DNA from 4 places in the Aestuariirhabdus litorea genome. Region 3 is predicted to be linked to each of the others. Evidence: predicted binding sites of a transcription regulator. Region 3 holds the regulator's gene; each other region holds the start of a gene.

What was found. The regulator FNR, encoded in region 3, switches genes on or off when oxygen is low (the NO sensors DNR and NnrR bind a similar motif). The targets are predictions, from matches to a motif close to TTGATNTANATCAA.
Region 1: the regulator FNR is predicted to act here: its motif matches at 2,262-2,275, upstream of frdA (fumarate reductase (quinol) flavoprotein subunit).
Region 2: the regulator FNR is predicted to act here: its motif matches at 3,008-3,021, upstream of petA (ubiquinol-cytochrome c reductase iron-sulfur subunit).
Region 4: the regulator FNR is predicted to act here: its motif matches at 2,598-2,611, upstream of napF (ferredoxin-type protein NapF).

What each region holds. Positions count from the first base shown of each region.
Region 1 is NZ_QWEZ01000002.1:959,161-963,788, reverse strand. Features, by position in the region: gene D0544_RS14620 (succinate dehydrogenase/fumarate reductase iron-sulfur subunit) at 1-416, opposite strand, end outside; gene frdA (fumarate reductase (quinol) flavoprotein subunit) at 406-2,199, opposite strand; gene D0544_RS14610 (MmcQ/YjbR family DNA-binding protein) at 2,473-2,832, shown strand; gene D0544_RS14605 (DUF945 family protein) at 2,945-4,264, shown strand; gene D0544_RS14600 (hypothetical protein) at 4,408-4,628, shown strand, end outside.
Region 2 is NZ_QWEZ01000001.1:2,160,615-2,165,242, forward strand. Features, by position in the region: gene D0544_RS09955 (glutathione S-transferase N-terminal domain-containing protein) at 1-213, opposite strand, end outside; gene D0544_RS09960 (cytochrome c1) at 301-1,047, opposite strand; gene D0544_RS09965 (cytochrome b) at 1,047-2,258, opposite strand; gene petA (ubiquinol-cytochrome c reductase iron-sulfur subunit) at 2,258-2,851, opposite strand; gene rpsI (30S ribosomal protein S9) at 3,160-3,552, opposite strand; gene rplM (50S ribosomal protein L13) at 3,568-3,996, opposite strand; gene D0544_RS09985 (NADP(H)-dependent aldo-keto reductase) at 4,234-4,628, shown strand, end outside.
Region 3 is NZ_QWEZ01000001.1:1,036,751-1,041,378, forward strand. Features, by position in the region: gene D0544_RS04910 (glycerate kinase) at 1-465, opposite strand, end outside; gene D0544_RS04915 (hypothetical protein) at 535-1,011, opposite strand; gene D0544_RS04920 (adenine phosphoribosyltransferase) at 1,242-1,775, opposite strand; gene fnr (fumarate/nitrate reduction transcriptional regulator Fnr) at 1,795-2,556, opposite strand; gene hemN (oxygen-independent coproporphyrinogen III oxidase) at 2,718-4,103, opposite strand; gene D0544_RS04935 (sulfite exporter TauE/SafE family protein) at 4,215-4,628, opposite strand, start outside.
Region 4 is NZ_QWEZ01000001.1:362,044-366,671, reverse strand. Features, by position in the region: gene D0544_RS01795 (serine hydrolase domain-containing protein) at 1-944, opposite strand, end outside; gene D0544_RS01790 (GNAT family N-acetyltransferase) at 1,040-1,480, opposite strand; gene D0544_RS01785 (hypothetical protein) at 1,658-1,975, shown strand; gene D0544_RS01780 (hypothetical protein) at 2,005-2,505, opposite strand; gene napF (ferredoxin-type protein NapF) at 2,780-3,289, shown strand; gene D0544_RS01770 (chaperone NapD) at 3,273-3,614, shown strand; gene napA (nitrate reductase catalytic subunit NapA) at 3,611-4,628, shown strand, end outside.

The DNA.
Region 1 (4,628 bases), on a different contig from region 3:
AGATACTCCTCCTCCACCGGCACCGAGGTATCCATCTCTTTAGGGTCATGGCGGAAAAGATAGGGTTTGACCTCTTCGAGCTTGCCGACAAAGCTGGCGATATCGGCCACCAGGTCCCGCTCAATGGGAAAGTTATCCAGTGCAGCAATCCTCAGCGACGAGTAATCCCGCAAAAAGGTCTTGCACCCGAGTCTGGGGACATCGTTCACCATAAAGCCGCAGCTTCCACAGATCGCCATTCGGCAAGACCAGCGAAAGCTCAGGCTTGAATCCAGCTCGTCCTTGATAAACTGAAGCGCTTCAAGAACCGACGTGTCCTCGTTATAGGGCACGCTAAACTCCTGCCACCAGGGCTCAGCATCCAGCTCAGGCCGATAGCGTTGAACGCTTAGGCTCATTGATTTGTTATTGGCCATCTTTGCCCTCCTGCGCTGACTCCTTGCGCTCAGCAGCCTCCCCGTACAGACGCGCTGCCGGCGCCGATTTGGTGATCACTACATCCTGGTATTTGATAAGCGGGCCTGTGTCCTGCTGCCGGTAAGCCAGGGAGTGCTTAAGATAGTTCACATCATCCCGTGTATTGAACTCGTCCAGCCGCTGATGCGACCCCCTCGACTCTTTGCGCATTAGCGCGGAATGTGACATAACCTCGCCAATATCCAGCAAAAAGCCGAGCTCAATGGCATACAGCCACTCCGTATTAAAGACCGAGCTGCCATCATTAAGGCCTATTTTTTCATAGCGCTGTTTAAGCTCAGCAATGGCATCACAGGTTTTCTGTACTCCCTCCTGGCTCCGGTAAATACCCACCCCGGCCTCCATCGTATCCGCAAGGTCACGCCGGATATGAGCGGGGTTTTCGCTGCCTTTTTGGGTTCGAAGGGCCATCCACCGCTCGGCTTTCGCCTCGGACAGGGCGGTTATGCGTGCCTTATCAACGGCCCCGGAATCCCTTGCATGCCGGGCGGCCTGCTCACCGGCCACCCGTCCCATCACGCAAAGCTCGGCCAGGGAGTTCGACCCTAACCGGTTCGCTCCATGCAGCCCCGAGCTGGCGCATTCGCCCACAGCATAGAGGCCGGGAAGCTGGGTTTGCGCACGGATATCGGTGCCAATCCCCCCCATGGTGTAGTGCACCGTTGGCCGCACCGGGATCGGCTCCTTGACGGGGTCGATGCCCAGATAGGCGCTGGCCAGCTCGCGGATAAAGGGCAGTCGTTCATTGATCTTCTGGGCACCCAGGTGACGCAGGTCCAGGTTAACCGCGGTACCGCGAGAGGTTTCGATCACCCGCCCCTTCTGCTCTTCGTGCCAGAAGGCCTGGCTCAGGCGATCCCGCGGCCCCAGCTCCATGGTCTTGTTACGGGGCTGGCCGATCGGCGTTTCAGGTCCCAACTCATAGTCCTGCAGATAGCGGTAACCGTCGCGATTGGTGAGAATTCCCCCCTCACCACGGCACCCCTCGGTCATCAGTATTCCGGTACCGGGCAAGCCAGTTGGGTGGTACTGCACAAACTCCATATCCCGCAGCGGCGCTCCGGCCCGGTAGGCGAGCGCCATACCATCACCGGTGACAATACCGCCATTGGTATTGAAGCGGTACACCCGGCCAGCCCCGCCGGTGGCCATGACCACCGAACGCCCGAGAAAACGGGTAAAGGTACCGTTGGCAATATCAACCGCCAACACCCCCTGAACCCGGCCCTCATCCACCAGCAGGTCGGTGCAAAAATACTCATCAAAACGCTTGATTGACGGATACTTGATGGAGGTCTGGAAGAGCGTATGCAAAATGTGGAAGCCGGTCTTGTCAGCGGCAAACCAGGTGCGCTCTATCTTCATCCCGCCAAAGGCTCGTACGTTGATCCGGCCATCCTCGCGCCGGCTCCAGGGGCACCCCCAGTGCTCTAGCCGCAGCATCTCCTTGGGACACTGCTCGACAAAAAACTCCACCACATCCTGGTCCGCCAGCCAGTCGGCACCGGACACCGTATCGTTAAAGTGGTATTCGAAACTGTCATGGTCTTGCACCACCCCGGCCGCGCCCCCTTCGGCCGCTACCGTATGGCTGCGCATCGGGTAGACTTTCGAGATCAAGGCAACACTCAGGTCGGGGGCGCTCTCGGCGATCGCAATGGCCGCCCTTAGCCCACCGCCACCCGCACCAATAACCAACACATCCGCTTCTATGTGATTCATACTCGCTCCAGCCCTCCATGCCCGAGAAAGCCCCATCATGCACCTACGCCAGCCTCAAATGGATGATGTACATCACCTTTTCCATGATTCGGCTTCGGCCCGCACTCAACGAACCTGCTGGGGCTCCCCTAAATAACGCCCTTTTCGATCGCTTAACACCGCTCCGAAAGTGTAGCTCGCTCCTGCAAACTTGCTCCCCATCACCGCCCCCGGCTACCCTTGGAGTCAATGCCCCTGCCCAGGTGCCACTCCGTTCACGAGGCCAGAGTCAGCATGCAAACGTCTACCGAGGTAACCAACTACCTGCTCGCCAAACCGGGGGCCTATGTGGACTACCCCTTCGGCCCTCAGGTGCGGGTGTTTAAGGTCGCCGAAAAAGTATTTGCCCTGTTCGACCCCGACCAGAACCCTTTACGCATCAACCTCAAATGTGAGCCGATGCAATCCCTCGCGCTGCGAGATCTGTTCGATGCCATCCAACCCGGCTACCACATGAACAAGAAACACTGGAACACCATCACCCTCGACGGATCGGTGCCACGGGGTGAGCTGATGCGCCTGTTCGATCTCTCCTTCGAGCTGGTCGTTAAGGGGTTACCCAAAGCCCGGCGCATTGCCCTGCGGGCAGACTAACCGCGTCACACTCCTCAACAGCCGGCCACTCCCGTATTGGTTGCGCCGCACCCGCCGGTTATGATGCAGACTCTCCGCCCATGCGGCCCCGAACCGTTGCAAAGGATTTAACATGAAAAGGACTCTTTTGGTGCTGGCACTCCTGCTGGCAGGCGCCACCGCTGCCACCCCTTACCTGGTTGGCACCGAGGCTGAAAAGCTCTACCAGCGTGAGGTTGCCCGACTCGAGCAGCAGGCCGACTACCTGGGCATTGCTCATCTCCAGCACCAGTTTCAGAGAGGCCTTTTCAGTAGCCACGCCACCTTAACCTTTGACCTACAGGGGGCATCACCGATGGACACCCCCGTTGCGGTCCTGGTGGAGTCAGAACTCTCCCATGGCCCCATTCTGCGAACGCAGGAGGGGCTATCGATCGGCCTGTACGCCTCCTCAGACAGACTGTCATTGCAACGAGGACCCGAAGCGCTCATGCGCTTTTTACAGGAGACCCTGGGCGAGCAGCTGGCGACCGCTTCCAGCCGGGTCGGCTTCGACCAGGTACTTCACTCCAATGCCCGTATCGCCCCCTTCCGCTACCAGGTACCGGAGGGGCAACTCGATTTTGGCGGAGCCGGATTTACCATCGAGGCCAACCTGCTGGAGGAGCGTTCAACGGGAACCATCAGTCTCAACCCGCTCAGCATCCAGAGCGACGGCAGCTCTCTCGAACTCAGCCAGGGCAGTGGAGACTTTGATTTCCAGACCCTCACATCCCCGCTGGTTGTGGGTGATTTTTTTATGCGACTGGAGCAACTTAAGATCAGCGCCCCTCAGCTTAACCTGACGCTCCGGGGGCTGACCCTCACCACCGCCCAGCGGATGATTGACGGCAAACTCAACCTGGAGGAGCGGATCGCCATCGAGTCGATTGATCCGCCCCCCCTGCAGGCGGCCAGCTATGGGTTTGAGCTCTCCCACCTCGATCCCGGTGCGTTGGAGCTCTGGAGTGATCTTGCCCTGCAGGTCAACCAACCTCTGGCCGAGCCCTCCGACAGTATGGAGCAGGAGGTACGCGCCCTGATCAGTCGCACCTTCCAGCCTGGCCTCCGCCTCGATCAGACGCTCCACATTGAAGCCTATGGCGGGATACTGGTCACCGACCTCAACCTGCTTTATCGGGGGGTACCCGATGGGCAGCACCTGCTGGATATCCAGGATCCGTTGCTACTGCTCGATGCCGTGGATGCGGACCTGCTGGTGCGCGCCGATGAACGGGTATTTGAAGCGAGCCCTCTGGGTGGCACGATGGAGCTCTACCTGAAGCAGGGGCTACTGACCCGTAACGGTAACCAGCTGCAGCTGAAAGGGGAACTTAGGGAAGGGGCTTTAACGTTGAACGGGCAGCCTTTCCCCCTACGAGAACTGCTGGAGCAGCAGGCAATCGCTTACTGATAATATAAAATCCTATGCTTGATCCACATCCGAGCCGGATTCGTTTAAACAACCCGAGAGCTGCTTTAGGTTGAACAGGGCAAGAAGACCCCGCAGCCTCTCCAGGCTCTGGCCATCAAACTGCCGACAATGATGGAGAATGAGTGCCCGCCGACAAAGCGGGCACTAGCGGTGCGCTCAAGGTATCCAACACCACGCTGGATGCCCTGCGTCGCTCTGGACTGGGTGACGAAACGCTTAGCCTTTGGCTGCATGAGAGTGCCAACTCCACCGATCAGCAGCAGGAGATCGAGCCGTCCCAGCCGGCACCGCTGCTGGCGTTCAAGGCATCCACCGACCAGGCTCTGGGCGAGCGATGGCACCA
Region 2 (4,628 bases), 1.1 Mb from region 3:
GGGCTCGTACAGCACCAGGTCACGATCAACGAGGGTAGGCAGGGAGTTGTAGGGATTCAGCTCTGCGACCTCTTCAGGCACGTTTTCCGGATCGATGTCCTGCACATCAACAGTGACACCCTTCTCGGCGAGCACGATTCTGACACGGTGGCTCAGGTGGCCGGCCGCATCAGAGAAAAAGATCATTGAAGAACGCTTGGCAACTACGCCCATTGTTACCCCCAAAATGTGGAGTCAAAAAACACAAAAACGCGCGCAGCCGATTGCTCAGCCGCGCGCCCATTTAAAGTACCGATCCGATCAGTGAACGTCTTTCCAGTACTCTTTCTTCAGCAGGTAAGCAGGTACCAGCAGTACCAGCAGGAACAGCAGTACCCACATACCGATGCGCTGACGCTCCAGCTGCATAGGCTCGGCGGCGTACACCAGGTAGTTAACCAAGTTGTAAACGGCCTGGTCATACTCCGCAGGTGTCATGATACCTTTTTTCACCAGATCAAAGCCGCACAGCTTATCACCGGTCAAGTTATCCCGCTCCTGGCTGCTGTCGCCTGCACAGTTATCCACTTGCAGACCCTGCAGTTCGGCCAACACATGGGGCATACCCACATCGGGGAACACCTTGTTGTTAACGCCCCAGGGACGCTTGGGATCCACGTAGAAGGTACGCAGGTATGTGTAGAGCCAGTCGGCACCTCGAACACGAGCCACCAGGGTCAGATCGGGCGGAGCCGCACCGAACCAGCGCTTGGCCTCTTCGGCATCCATGGAGTTGCCCATGAGGTCACCGATCTTGGAGCCATCGAATACGATGTTTTCCCTCATCAGGTCATGGGGAATGCCCAGGTCATCAGCCACTCGCTCATAGCGCTGGAACTTGGTCGAATGACAGCCGGCGCAGAAGTTAGTGTAGGTCTTGAGACCATCCTGCAGCGATGCCTGATCCGCCACGTTGGCTTCAAAATGATCCAGCGGATAGCCCGACTCTGCGGCAAAAACAGAAACAGGCAATACCGCAAACAATAATGCAATCAGTTGCTTTTTCATTAGCCTGTCACCCTCTCTGGTACGGGTTTGGTTTTTTCCATTCTGGTGTAGAACGGCATCAACAAGAAGAACGCAAAGTACACCACGGTACAGATCTGAGAGTACAGAGTACGCTCAGCTGTCGCAGGCATCGCGCCCAACCAACCCAGCCACACAAAGGAGATGGCGAACAGCACCAAAGCAATCTTGCTCAGGACACCCTTGTAGCGCATCGATTTGACCGGGCTACGGTCGAGCCAGGGCAGAACAAACAGCACCGCAATAGCCGCGCCCATGGCGATGACACCCAGCAGCTTATCAGGAACCGCACGCAGGATGGCGTAGAACGGAGTGAAGTACCACACCGGCGCAATGTGCGCAGGGGTCTTCAGGTTATCCGCCTGCTCGAAGTTGGCGTACTCGATGAAGTATCCACCCATTTCAGGGAAGAAGAACACTACCGTACAGAATACGAAGAGGAATACCACCACACCCACGATATCTTTCACGGTGTAGTAAGGGTGGAAAGGAATACCGTCTTTCGGAATACCGTTCTCATCCTTGTTCTTCTTGATCTCGATACCATCGGGGTTGTTGGAACCCACTTCGTGCAGGGCAATGATGTGCATGACCACCAGCGCCAGCAGGACGATGGGAAGCGCCACCACGTGCAGGGCGAAGAAGCGGTTCAGGGTGATGCCGGAGATCAGGAAGTCACCACGGATCCACTGCTGCAGGTCGGGACCGATCACCGGAATCGCACCGAACAGGGAGATGATGACCTGGGCACCCCAGTAAGACATCTGCCCCCAGGGCAACAGGTAGCCCATGAAGGCTTCAGCCATCAGCGCCAGGTAGATCGCCATACCGAAGATCCACACCAGCTCGCGGGGCGCACGGTAGGATCCGTACAACAAACCGCGGAACATGTGCATGTAGACCACCACGAAGAACATGGAGGCGCCTGTGGAGTGCAGATAGCGCAGAATCCATCCGTACTCGACATCACGCATGATGTACTCGACAGAGGCAAACGCCTCCTCGGCGCTGGGCACGTAGCTCATGGTGAGCCAGATACCGGTCAGCAGCTGGTTAACCAGCACCAGCAGTGCCAGCGAACCGAAGAAATACCAGAAATTGAAGTTTTTGGGAGCGTAGTACTTGCTCAGATGCTCTTCCCACATTTTGGTGGCGGGAAAACGCGCATCAACCCATGCCATAAAGTCTTTCATTACGCATTCTCCTCGTCGACGCCGATGATGAGGGTTTTGTCATCGATATAGGAGTACGGAGGCACCGGCAGATTGGTCGGCGCAGGGACCCCCTGGTGCACACGGCCCGCCAGGTCAAACTTGGAGCCGTGGCATGGGCAGTGGTACCCCCCCTGCCAGTTGGCCTCAAAATCCATGGGCTTTACTTCAGGGAACAGCTTGGGCGAGCAACCCAGGTGGGTACAAAGGCCGACCATCACCAATACTTCCGCCTTACGGGAACGGTATTCGTTCTTGGCGTATTCAGGCTGTTCAGACTCATCGGAAGCGGGGTCGCGCAGGTAATCGTTCTGCCCGGGCAGACCGTCCAGCATCTCCTGGCTACGGCGCAGGACGAACACTGGCTTACCACGCCACGCAGCAACGATCTGCTGACCTGGCTCTACCTTATCGATTTTCACCCTCACCGGCGCGCCAGCAGCCTTGGCTTTGGCACTGGGATTCCAGGAGGCAACAAAAGGGACTGCTGCGCCGACCGCGCCGACAGCACCCACCGCAGAGGTGGCTCCTATCAGCAGGCGACGACGACCCTTATCTACGCCGTCATTACTCATTAATCTTATCTCCCCATAAGAGCAAGTTTACTGTCCACCCTGTGACATCAGGCGGGCAATGTGAATCCTGTTGTATTGCTTTGGGACCCGCAAAATAAATCCTGCGAATGGTAAAGAAAACCGCCCCAGCAAGCAAGTACGGCCCCTGCCAGCGAGCTGACCCAGATCAAAGCGGGCAGCCCTGTGCAGCGGGGCGCTCTCCATCCATCCCTTCGGCGATCCATCGCCAGAAAAAAAAACGCCCTTTGAAACAAAGGGCGTTTTTGATACCAATTCGCAGAACCGCAGCCCTGCGGGGCAGGCAACCCTTAACGCTTGGAGAACTGAGGACGCTTACGCGCTTTGCGCAGACCGACCTTCTTACGCTCAACCTCACGAGCATCACGGGTAACAAACCCAGCCTTACGCAGCGAAGGACGAAGCTCCTCGTCGTACTGCATCAGGGCACGGGTAATGCCGTGGCGGATCGCACCGGCCTGACCAAAGCCACCGCCGCCAGCGACAGTTACCTTGATGTCAAACTTGTCGGTCAGTTCAACCAGCTCAAGCGGCTGACGAACGATCATGCGAGCGGTTTCGCGACCGAAGTACTCGTCCAGAGGGCGACCGTTAACAACGATTGCGCCAGAGCCAGACTTGATAAACACACGAGCGGTCGAGGTTTTACGACGACCAGTTCCATAGTATTGAGTGGTAGACATTGCAATCGCTTCCCGTTAGATATCCAGAGCCTGGGGTTGTTGAGCGGCATGGGGATGCTCGGCACCCGCATAGACCTTCAGCTTGGCGTGCATGGCACGACCCAGCGGACCCTTGGGCAACATGCCCTTGACGGCCTTCTCGATGATACGCTCGGGAGCGTGATCAACCAGCTCATTGAAGTTCATGCTACGCAGACCACCCGGGTAACCGGTGTGACGGTAGTACATCTTGTTCTGCGCCTTGTTACCGGTTACACGAACCTTCTCGGCATTGACAACGATGATGTAGTCACCGGTATCGACGTGAGGGGTATACTCAGCCTTGTGCTTTCCGCGCAGACGATGCGCGATTTCGGTTGAAAGACGACCCAGGGTCTTGCCGGTCGCATCTACAACGAACCAGTCACGCTTAACTGTTTCTGGCTTTGCAGTAAAAGTATTCATCAATTAAAACCTGCCTCAAATGACCAGCCTACTGGCCAGCATCATAATTAAAGACTAACCCGAGCCGACTCCCCTTAAGGGCGTCCGGTGACGGATTCACTGTCTTAGGGCATATAGTGTAGGAAACGGGAGCGCTATTATACTCAGGGAGGCGGAGAAAAAAAGCCCCAATCGCGCTTTTTTTTCCTCACACGCCATGCTCTTATAATCGTCTCGACGATGAGGAGCGATGTGACGATGTTATATGGAGATCTTGGCGGTACCGGACTGAAAATCAGCCGTTTGTGTCTGGGAACCATGACCTGGGGCGAGCAGAATACCCCCGAAGAGGGCTGGCGGCAACTGGATATCGCCCGCGCCCATGGCGTCAACTTTATCGATACCGCCGAGCTCTACCCGGTCCCCCCCAAAGCCGAGACCTATACCCGCACCGAGACCATCCTCGGTCAATGGCTCAGCCGCCAGTCCCGGCGTGAGGAGCTGGTGATCGCCACCAAGGTGGCGGGGCCCGGCGAGTGGGTGAGTTACATGCGCGAGTCCGGTGCCCGGCTGGACCGGGCCAGCGTCATCGCCGCCTGCAACGCCAGCCTGAAACGGCTGCAAACCGACTACATCGATCTCTACCAGGTGCA
Region 3 (4,628 bases):
ATCGAGCAGGAGCGCCCCCAGGGCACTGAGGGCGCCGGCACCGGCATCGTGGGTAGCACTGCCGCCGATTCCCAGAATCAGGTGGGTGCAGCCCCTCGACAGGGCATCTCGCATCAGTTCGCCGGTGCCAAAAGTGGTCGTGAGCATGGGGTCGCGCCGTTTGGGTGGCACCAGCGGAAGCCCCGAGGCGCTGGCCATCTCGATAACTGCGGTGGTGCCATCCCCGAGGATGCCGTAGCTGGCCTCAACCGGGTCACCCAGGGGGCCGGTTACCTCGAGCCTGATGCGCTCTCCCTGGGTGTTGGCAATCAGGGCATCGACGGTGCCCTCGCCCCCATCGGCCAGGGGGCAGCTGTGAACGATCGCCGAGGGTAATTGAGCCAGTATCGCCCGTCGGGCGATGGTACAAAACTCAGCGGCGCTAAGGGAGCCTTTGAAGGAGTCGGGGGCAAGCAGGATTTTCATAAAACGGGGCCTTGGGAGTCAGACCCCTTTTTATCAGTATCCGGCGCCTAAGGCTACGGTGCTGACCCGTTACGCGGCTCGTGTTAAGGGGTAGTGCTTTACAAAGCGAGCCCCGTCGGGGTCGGTTGGGTGGTAGTAGTGCCACCAGATATCGGCCAGGGCCTGGGTGTTGGATGCCTCAACCCCCGTCAGGTCGGCACCGCAACGCAGGTAGTTAAACCAGGCGATCGCCGTGGCGTAGGTGAGGTTAAAAACCAGCTCCTGGTGGGGCTGTTGCAAAAAGTGACGCTGGCTTGCGAGCCCCCGGGTGCGGCTGGCGAGGTCTGGATAGTGCACCAGGTAATCGTCCCATACCTGTTGGTGCACCTGCGGTGAAATGCGGTAGAGACCCAGTCCGCCCTCTTTGCCGTAGAGCTGCTCCCCCAGGTTGCTCTCGGCGGCGGCAGTGCCCAGTAACAGCCGCTGGGCCGCAGCGGTGTAATAACCACACTCGGTCAAAGTGGGTTGAATAATATGCAGGCCGAGCTGCTCGGCATCAATTCCCATCGGTTCACCCCCCAGTGTCCCTATGAAGCCTGCCGTCGATGATTGATTGCCAAAGTTAGCAGGTAAATTTGATTCTAGACACAAAACATCCGCCTAACAGCCTGTTTTTGATTGTTTTTTCTTTTTTTTTGGAATCTTTGGCTATGGGTGTTGCAGGGGCTTAGCTGATTTGACTATTTACAGGCTAAAGGGGGAAAGGGTGCCCCGCTGCAGAGGGGCGCCCTCAGGAATTAGAATGCGCAGAGGGTGTAGGTGGGTATGCCAAGGTCCTGCAGGCGCTGGCTACCGCCGAGATCGGGCAGATCGATAATCGCGGCCGCTTCGTAGATGGTCGCTTGCAGCGCCTTCACCAGGGAGGCGGCGGCGCACAGAGTGCCGCCGGTGGCGATCAGGTCATCCAGCAACAGTACGCTGGCGCCTGCCGGGATGGCGTCCTTATGAACTTCCAGTACCGCCTGTCCATACTCGATATCGTATGCCTGCTGCAGGGTATCGGAGGGGAGTTTGCCCTGTTTGCGAAACAGTACCAGGGGCTTGTTCAACTCGTAGGCCAGCACTGAGCCCAGCAGGAAGCCCCGCGCATCGAGGGCGCCGATGTGGGTGATCTCGGTTTCGACGTAGCGCTGGATCAGGCTATCGGCCACCATACGCTGGGCCTTGGGGGAGAGGTAAACAGGGGTGATGTCGCGAAAGGTGACCCCCGGTTTAGGCCAGTCCTGAATGGGGCGAACCAGGGATTTAATATAGTATTCATCAAAGATCATTGCGGGTCCTTGAGGGCTATCAGTGCGACTGAGCGGTGTCCTTGGGCTTATCGACCAGGCGACCGCCGGCCAGGGCGCACAAGCGCTCCGAGTCGAGGATGTTGATATCCTTGCCGTTGGCTTCGATCAGGCCGCTGCGCTGAAAACGGGTAAAGACGCGGCTAACGGTTTCTACCGCAAGCCCCAGGTAGTTACCCATCTCGTTGCGGGACATCGACAGCCGGAACGCATGGGAGGAGTAACCGCGGCGACGGAAGCGTGCCGACAGGTTGACCAGGAAGGTGGCGATGCGTTCGTCCGCGTTTTTCTTGCTGAGCAGCAGCATCATCTGCTGGTCGTCACGGATGCGACGGCTCATCAGTAGCATCAGTTGCTTCTGCAACTGGGGCAGCTTGTCCGACAGCTCGTCAAGCTTCTCGAACGGGATCTCGCACACCATGGTGGTTTCCATGGCCTGGGAGGAGACAGGGTATGTGTCTCCGTCCATACCGCTCAGGCCCAAAATTTCACTGGGCAACTGGAAACCGGTGATCTGCTCCTCTCCCTCATTGGTTGAGGTATAGGTTTTGAGGGCGCCGGACCGAACGGCGTAGATGGAGGTAAAAGGGTCTCCCTCAAGAAACAGGTGTTCCCCTTTCTTCAGGGGGCGTCCCCGCTTGATGATGTCATCCAACTGGTCGATTTCGTCGATGGCCAGGGCAATGGGCAGGCAGAGCGAGCTCAGGCTGCATTCCTTGCAGGCCACGGAATTTACGTGCTTAACGGTGAGTTTTGAGCTCATGGATGGCAACAAGCCCCTTCATTGTGTCAGGTTGGCAGTCATTGTAGGGGAAATCAGGCATAAAACAAAACCCTACTGCAGAGACAGGCTGCAGAAGAGCGGGAGTGGGCGGGAAGGGGGAGTGTTCGTACCTCCGCCACAGAGGTACGAACATGAAGGGGTTAGATCACCTTGGAGAAGCGCCCCTTATTGCTCTCCTGTCCCAGATAGTGATCGAACTGCATACAGATATTGCGGATCAGAAGGCGGCCGCGGCCGGTCACTTCGATGCCGTTCTGGTCCAGTGCGACCAGCCCATCCTCCGCCATCGGCTGCAACTGCTGAAGCTCCTTGGCAAAGTAGTCGGCAAAGTTGATGTTCCAGCGCGCTTCGATGCTTGAGAAGTCGAGCTCAAAGTGGCAGATCAGCTGTGAGATGACGGCCTGGCGAATAAAATCGTCCTGATTCATCTCTAGGCCACGCTTGATGGCGAACTCACCGTTTTCGATGCGGTTCATGTACATCTTGATGTCGGCGTGGTTCTGGCTGTAGGCGCCATTGACCTGGCTGATAGAGGAAACCCCCATGCCGACGAGGTCGCAATGGGCGTGGGTGGTGTAGCCCTGGAAGTTACGGTGCAGGGTGCCCGACTCCTGGGCAATCGCCAGCTCGTCATCGGGACGGGCGAAATGATCCATGCCGATGTAGACATAGCCCGCCTCGAGCAGCCGCTCGGTGGTGTTTTGCATGATCGCCAGCTTCTCAGCGGACGAGGGCAGGTCTTCGGCATTGATCCGCCGCTGGGGCATAAAGCGCTCGGGAAGGTGGGCATAGTTAAACACCGACAGCCGGTCGGGAGCGATCTCGATGACCCGCTCCAGTGTCTTCATGAAGCTGGCTTCGGTCTGGAAGGGCAGGCCGTAGATGAGGTCGATATTGATCGACTGGAACTGCAGGGTACGGGCTGCGTCGATGATCGCCATGGTGGCCTCTTCGGACTGCTCCCGATTGACTGCTTTCTGCACTTTGCGGTCAAGGTCCTGCACCCCGAGGCTGCAGCGGTTAAAGCCCATCTCGCGCAGGGCATTCATGGTGGACCAGTCAGCCTCACGGGGGTCGATCTCGATGGAGAAATCCCCCTCGCTCTCATCCACCAGGTTGAAGTGCTGGCGGGTTTTGGCCATCAAAGCCTGCATCTGCTCGATGCTGAGGAAGGTGGGGGTGCCGCCGCCCCAATGCAGCTGTTCGACGATCTGCTGGTTGCTGAACAGCTCCGCCTGCATCTCGATTTCGCGGTGCAGCAACTCCAGGTAGGGGATCGCCTTGGTGCGATCCTTGGTGATCACTTTGTTGCAACCGCAGTAGTAGCAAACGTGGGTGCAGAAGGGCAGGTGAAAGTAGAGTGACAGGGGGGTGTTTTTCTCGACACTCTTGGCCGCCGCGGCACGGTATTCGTTAATGCTGAACAGTTCGTGGAACTGGACGGCCGTGGGGTATGAGGTGTAACGGGGACCGGCGCCTTCGTAGCGCTTGATCAGGTCAAGGTCCCAAACCAGCTTGTTGCTCATTGAATATCCACTTTCAGTCGTTAGTGTCACAGGGTCTACGACGAGCCATATCGCCGCTTTGGATCAGACGTAAAGTCTAATCAGGGGTTCCGTCGAATGCGTTGACTCTCATCAAGTGCCGGCGGCCAGAGGCTGAAACAGCTGCATCAACCACTGTTGATGGCCCCCCGGAAGGGTCCATAACCCGAATAGTATCACCAGCATACCAGCCAGTCCCCGCGTTGTCCGGTTCCGCATCACATCGCCGAGGCGCGAGGAGAGGATTCCCGCGCCCAGCATCAGGGGCAGGGTTCCGCTGCCAAAGGCCAGCATCAACTGGGCGGCATCGAGGGCACTGCCCTGGGTCGCGGCCCAGATCAGGGTACTGTAGACCAGGCCGCAGGGTAACCACCCCCACAGCAGGCCGAGCAGCAGGGCGGGCCCTGCGCTCTGCACCGGCAGCAGGCGGCTGGCATAGGGTTGCAGGGGTTTCCACAGCAGGGCTCCTGCGCGCTCAACCATCACCAGTCCCCGCCACCAGTTGGC
Region 4 (4,628 bases), 670 kb from region 3:
TGCCCCCAGGCGGTATAGGTGTCCGCCGGCGCCGACGGCCAGGCCAAGGGTTGGTCCTGGGACTCAACCCCCTGATTGACCCACCAGTGCCCACCGGGGCGGCTGTCATCATCCATGGCCACCGGCTCATGACCGTAGGCCGGTGCCAGCCGGGTAGAGAAATCGACCCACGCCTCACGAATCAGTTGTGCCCCCTGCCAGCGACCACGGCGCAGATAGAGATACCCCAAACGGGCCATATCCCGGGGCGTGGCGTAAAGGTAGGAAGAGCCCACGTAGGTGCCACTGGCATCCTGCTCCCAGGTCACACTGGTCATTCCCAGCGGTTCAAAGAGGGCCGCCCAGGGAAACTCCCGGTAGGCCTCCTCCCCGACCACCCCCCGCAGGGCAGCCGATAGCAGGTTGGTGTCTCCGCTGGAGTAACTGTGCCTCTGCCCGGGCTCAACCTTGATCGGGTGGCTCGCCGTCCAGGCCGCCATATCGTCACGCCCCAGGGTATAGAGCATGGCCACTACCGACGAGGTCAAGGGTGCGCTTTCGTAAGTTTCCGCCCAGTCCAGGCCTGATGCCCAGTGCAGCAGGTGCTCAACCCGAATACGGTCATATCCCTCCTGCTGCAACGGCCGATAGTAGCGTCCAACCGGGTCGCTGAGTTTCACCAGCCCGCGTTGCTCAGCCACACCATAGAGGGCGTTGATAAAGCTCTTGGAAACCGACCAGGCCAGGTGAGGCTTATTTGCATCATAAGGGAGCTGGTAGCGCTCCAGCACCAGACGGCCACCGCGGATAACCACCAACCCGTCTGTGCGCACTCCGCTGCGGTCAGCGGCACGTGGAGGAAAGCTGTAATCGAGCAAGGCTTTCACCTGCGGGCTCTCCGGGGCGGGAGCCTGCTCCCAGCGGGGGGAGGGATAAGGATCCTGAGCCAGGGCAGGCAAGGCCATCAACCCCACCAGTAACAGGCCGAGCCGGCAGACGCCCCCCCTATACACCGATACCAGACGCCTGCCGCCAGAGGCTCTCCACTGTGAATCCACCCTTACCCCCTGTGCAGGCAGACCATGCCGCTGCGGGCAGCGGGACGGTCCACCACAATGTCAAACCCCCTCTTTTTCAGCAGGGGTATCTGTGCATCCGTGACTTCACACTCAAGCGGCAGTTTGAAGATACGTTCCACCCGCTCCATCACCTGCAGGAACAACTGCTCCTCAAGCCCGGGTAGCGGCTCGCACAACAGGCGGTCAACCCTGATCAGAGCCCCCTCCTCACCCGGCAGGCAAAACCGGGCGCAGGCCACCAGCCCGCGCTCATGGGCAAACCCCATCAGATGCCAGGCCAGGGGATCCCGGCCGTCGGCGTCGACCTCTTGCAGGAGCCCGAGCCCACTCAGCTGGTGCTGCCGGAACCGCATCAGCTGATATAACTCATCCGCACTCAGCTGATGAAACTCGCGCTGCAACCACCCTATCTCCAACGACATCATAGCTCCTAAAGCACCACCGATTACCAACAGGGGGCCGAGACCTGAGCAGCCTTAGCCTGCCCTTAGTGTCCAGTCTGTCCCAGAGTCTCTACTATACTGTATGCGCTCGGGTAACCCTACCCACGACTCGGCAGGCGATGAAGAGTGATGGCTTGCCCTAGCAGGCCAAGACCCATGCTCAGATCACACCGACTATTCGTTATCATCTGCTGCGCTTCCCTACTGGCCGGCTGTACTCTGTTGCCGCCCCAACCCACACCCACCCTCCGTTGCCAGCTCGATGGCAGCGACGACATTTTCCTCTTCTACCCCTCCATGAAAATGGGTGAAAGTGACCACTACCTTCTGTATCAACAGCTCAAGGGGTTGGTGGTGGCTGTGGTCGATAAACGATCTTTGCGGTTCAACCGCCTGACCAGTCTGAACCTGACCTCCAGCCCCTATCCCGCCACGCTGCTTAGCGGGCAGTGCCGGCCGCAGGCTGACCCCTGATGAATGGAGCAGGAGCCAGGATAACGTGCTCAGTATGCTCGCCCGCGCTGCGCCCGGAGACGACGCCAGGTCTGTTGCAGCAGACGCGCATCGTTGTCCGCTCGGTGTAATACGACCGCCTCACTCGCCGCGATAGCGTCCCGTACCGCCTGCCAGCATGCCCGCTGGGCCGGGTCCAGCAGGGAGGCCACCGACCGTAACTCAAAAGCAGCCGAAAACCCCGCTGCCTCAAACAGCCGCTGCTGCCAGTAACTATCGTAGGGAAGGCCGTCGCAGTAGAGCACCTTGCGCGCGAAGCGGGCGTTCAGCTCGTAGGCCACTTCGCGCGCCCCACGGCCCTCACGCTGTAGCAACGCAAGGGGGATTTTGTGGACCGACTCAGACACCGGGTCCCAATCATTCCAGCCCGGCTCCGGCCGGATCAACCAGCTGAGTGACGAGCCATCTGCCATCGCCACCCCCACCTCGATAGGGTAGCTGCCCTCATGCAGGCTAGACGCCTCGTAATCAATAAACAGCGGCAGTTCCATGACCCGGGGTTTCCTTTCCATTTTTAATACAAGGCGGTGCCAATACGCCCGGCATTATCAGCACAGACAGATCTCCATTCAAACAGCAGCGCCTGCCCCAGATCAAGCGACGCCCCTTACCTCCATAGCTTCTAAAAAACTTGATAATTATCATGTTATCAAATCATGCCTAAGACTAATCTCTGCTATACATGATTCAGGCCCTTTCAGGAAGAAGGGGCAGCAGTAAGAGCGAGATTAGATGACCTTAGCCATTGACCAAGGGAGGAGAGCTTTGCTGCGCGGTCGACGCTCAGCACCAACGCCCCCCTTGCGCCCCCCCTGGAGCCTGGAGGAGAGCCTCTTCACCCAGCACTGTACCCGCTGCGGCGATTGTATAGATGTGTGCGAGACGGCCATTCTGGTCAAGGGCGACGGTGGCTTTCCCACCGTTGATTTCGCGCGTGGCGAGTGCACCTTTTGCCAGGGCTGCCTGAGCCACTGTGAAACCGGTGCCCTCAATGCCGCCATCACCCCCCCCTGGAATATCAAGGCGGGTATCAACGCGCAGTGCCTGACCCAACAACAGGTTGTGTGCCGAAGCTGTGCAGACCTTTGCGAAACCCGGGCCATTCGGTTCGACCCACTGGCAGGCGGCGTCGCCTCGCCCCGGATAGAGGCCGACCAGTGCACCGGTTGCGGTGCCTGTGTCAGCGTCTGCCCCAGCCACGCCATTAACCTATCCAACCCGGAACACCCCACCGATCCCGATCAAGGAGCACCCCATCATGCCCGAACCCGATAGCCGCCTGGGCGTCATCCCGACCAACCCGGTTCCGCAGGAATATCCCAAAGACAGTTATAACGTCAGCGGCCTGGTGGTGATGTGCCAACCCCGGAAAGTGGCGGCGGTCATTGACGCGCTCAACATACTCGACGGCGTGGAGGTTCACGCCGACAACGGCAAGGGCAAGCTGGTGGTCACCGTTGAAGAGGAGGCCGGCGAGCACACCATGGTTGACCGCATCAATCAGATCAATCAACTACCGGGGGTTCTCAGCGCCTCACTGGTCTACAACCAGATGGATGCCCACGAGCATTCCGATCATAACCTGGAGATAACATCATGAAGCAAACCCGCAGAGACTTTATAAAAAGCCAGGCTGTGGTCGCTACGGCGGCAGCAGCGGGCGTCAGTCTGCCCGCCTCGGCCACCAACCTGATCACCAGTTCCAAGGACACCAGCATCCAGTGGGACAAGGCTCCCTGCCGCTTCTGCGGTACCGGTTGCAGCGTACTGGTGGGGACCCAGGAGGGGCGGGTGGTGGCCACCCAGGGTGACCCCGATGCACCGGTCAACAAGGGACTCAACTGCATCAAGGGCTATTTTCTCTCCAAGATCATGTACGGTGAGGACCGCCTGACCCAGCCATTACTGCGCATGAGTGACGGCCAGTTCGATAAAGAGGGCCAGTTCACCCCCATCAGCTGGGATCAGGCCTTTGATATCATGGCCGAGAAGTGGAAAGCGGCCCTGGCCAAGGACAAGGAAGCCAACAAGGGGGTCCCGGTCGAAAAGATGACCTCCACCGTGGGTATGTTTGGCTCCGGCCAGTGGACCGTCTGGGAGGGCTACGCCGCCGCCAAACTGATGAAGGCAGGCTTTCGTTCCAACCACATCGACCCCAATGCGCGCCACTGCATGGCCTCCGCCGTGGGCGGTTTCATGCGCACCTTCGGTATCGATGAGCCGATGGGCTGCTATGACGACATGGAAAAAGCCGATGCCTTTGTGCTCTGGGGCTCCAACATGGCCGAGATGCACCCCATTCTCTGGTCCCGTATCACCGACCGGCGCCTGAGCGCGGACCATGTTCGGGTCGCCGTGCTCTCTACCTTCGAGCATCGCAGCTTTGAGCTCTCCGACAACTCGATGATCTTCACCCCCCAAACCGACCTGGTGATTCTCAACTACATCGCCAACTACATCATCCAGTCGGGCAATGTAAATAAGGATTTCATCAACAAACACACCCACTTCCGCCTCGGTGTGACCGATATTGGCTACGGGCTGCGTGACGACAACCCGCTGCAGATGAAGGCGGCCAACCCCAACAGCGGTGCCTCCAAAGAGATCAGCTTTG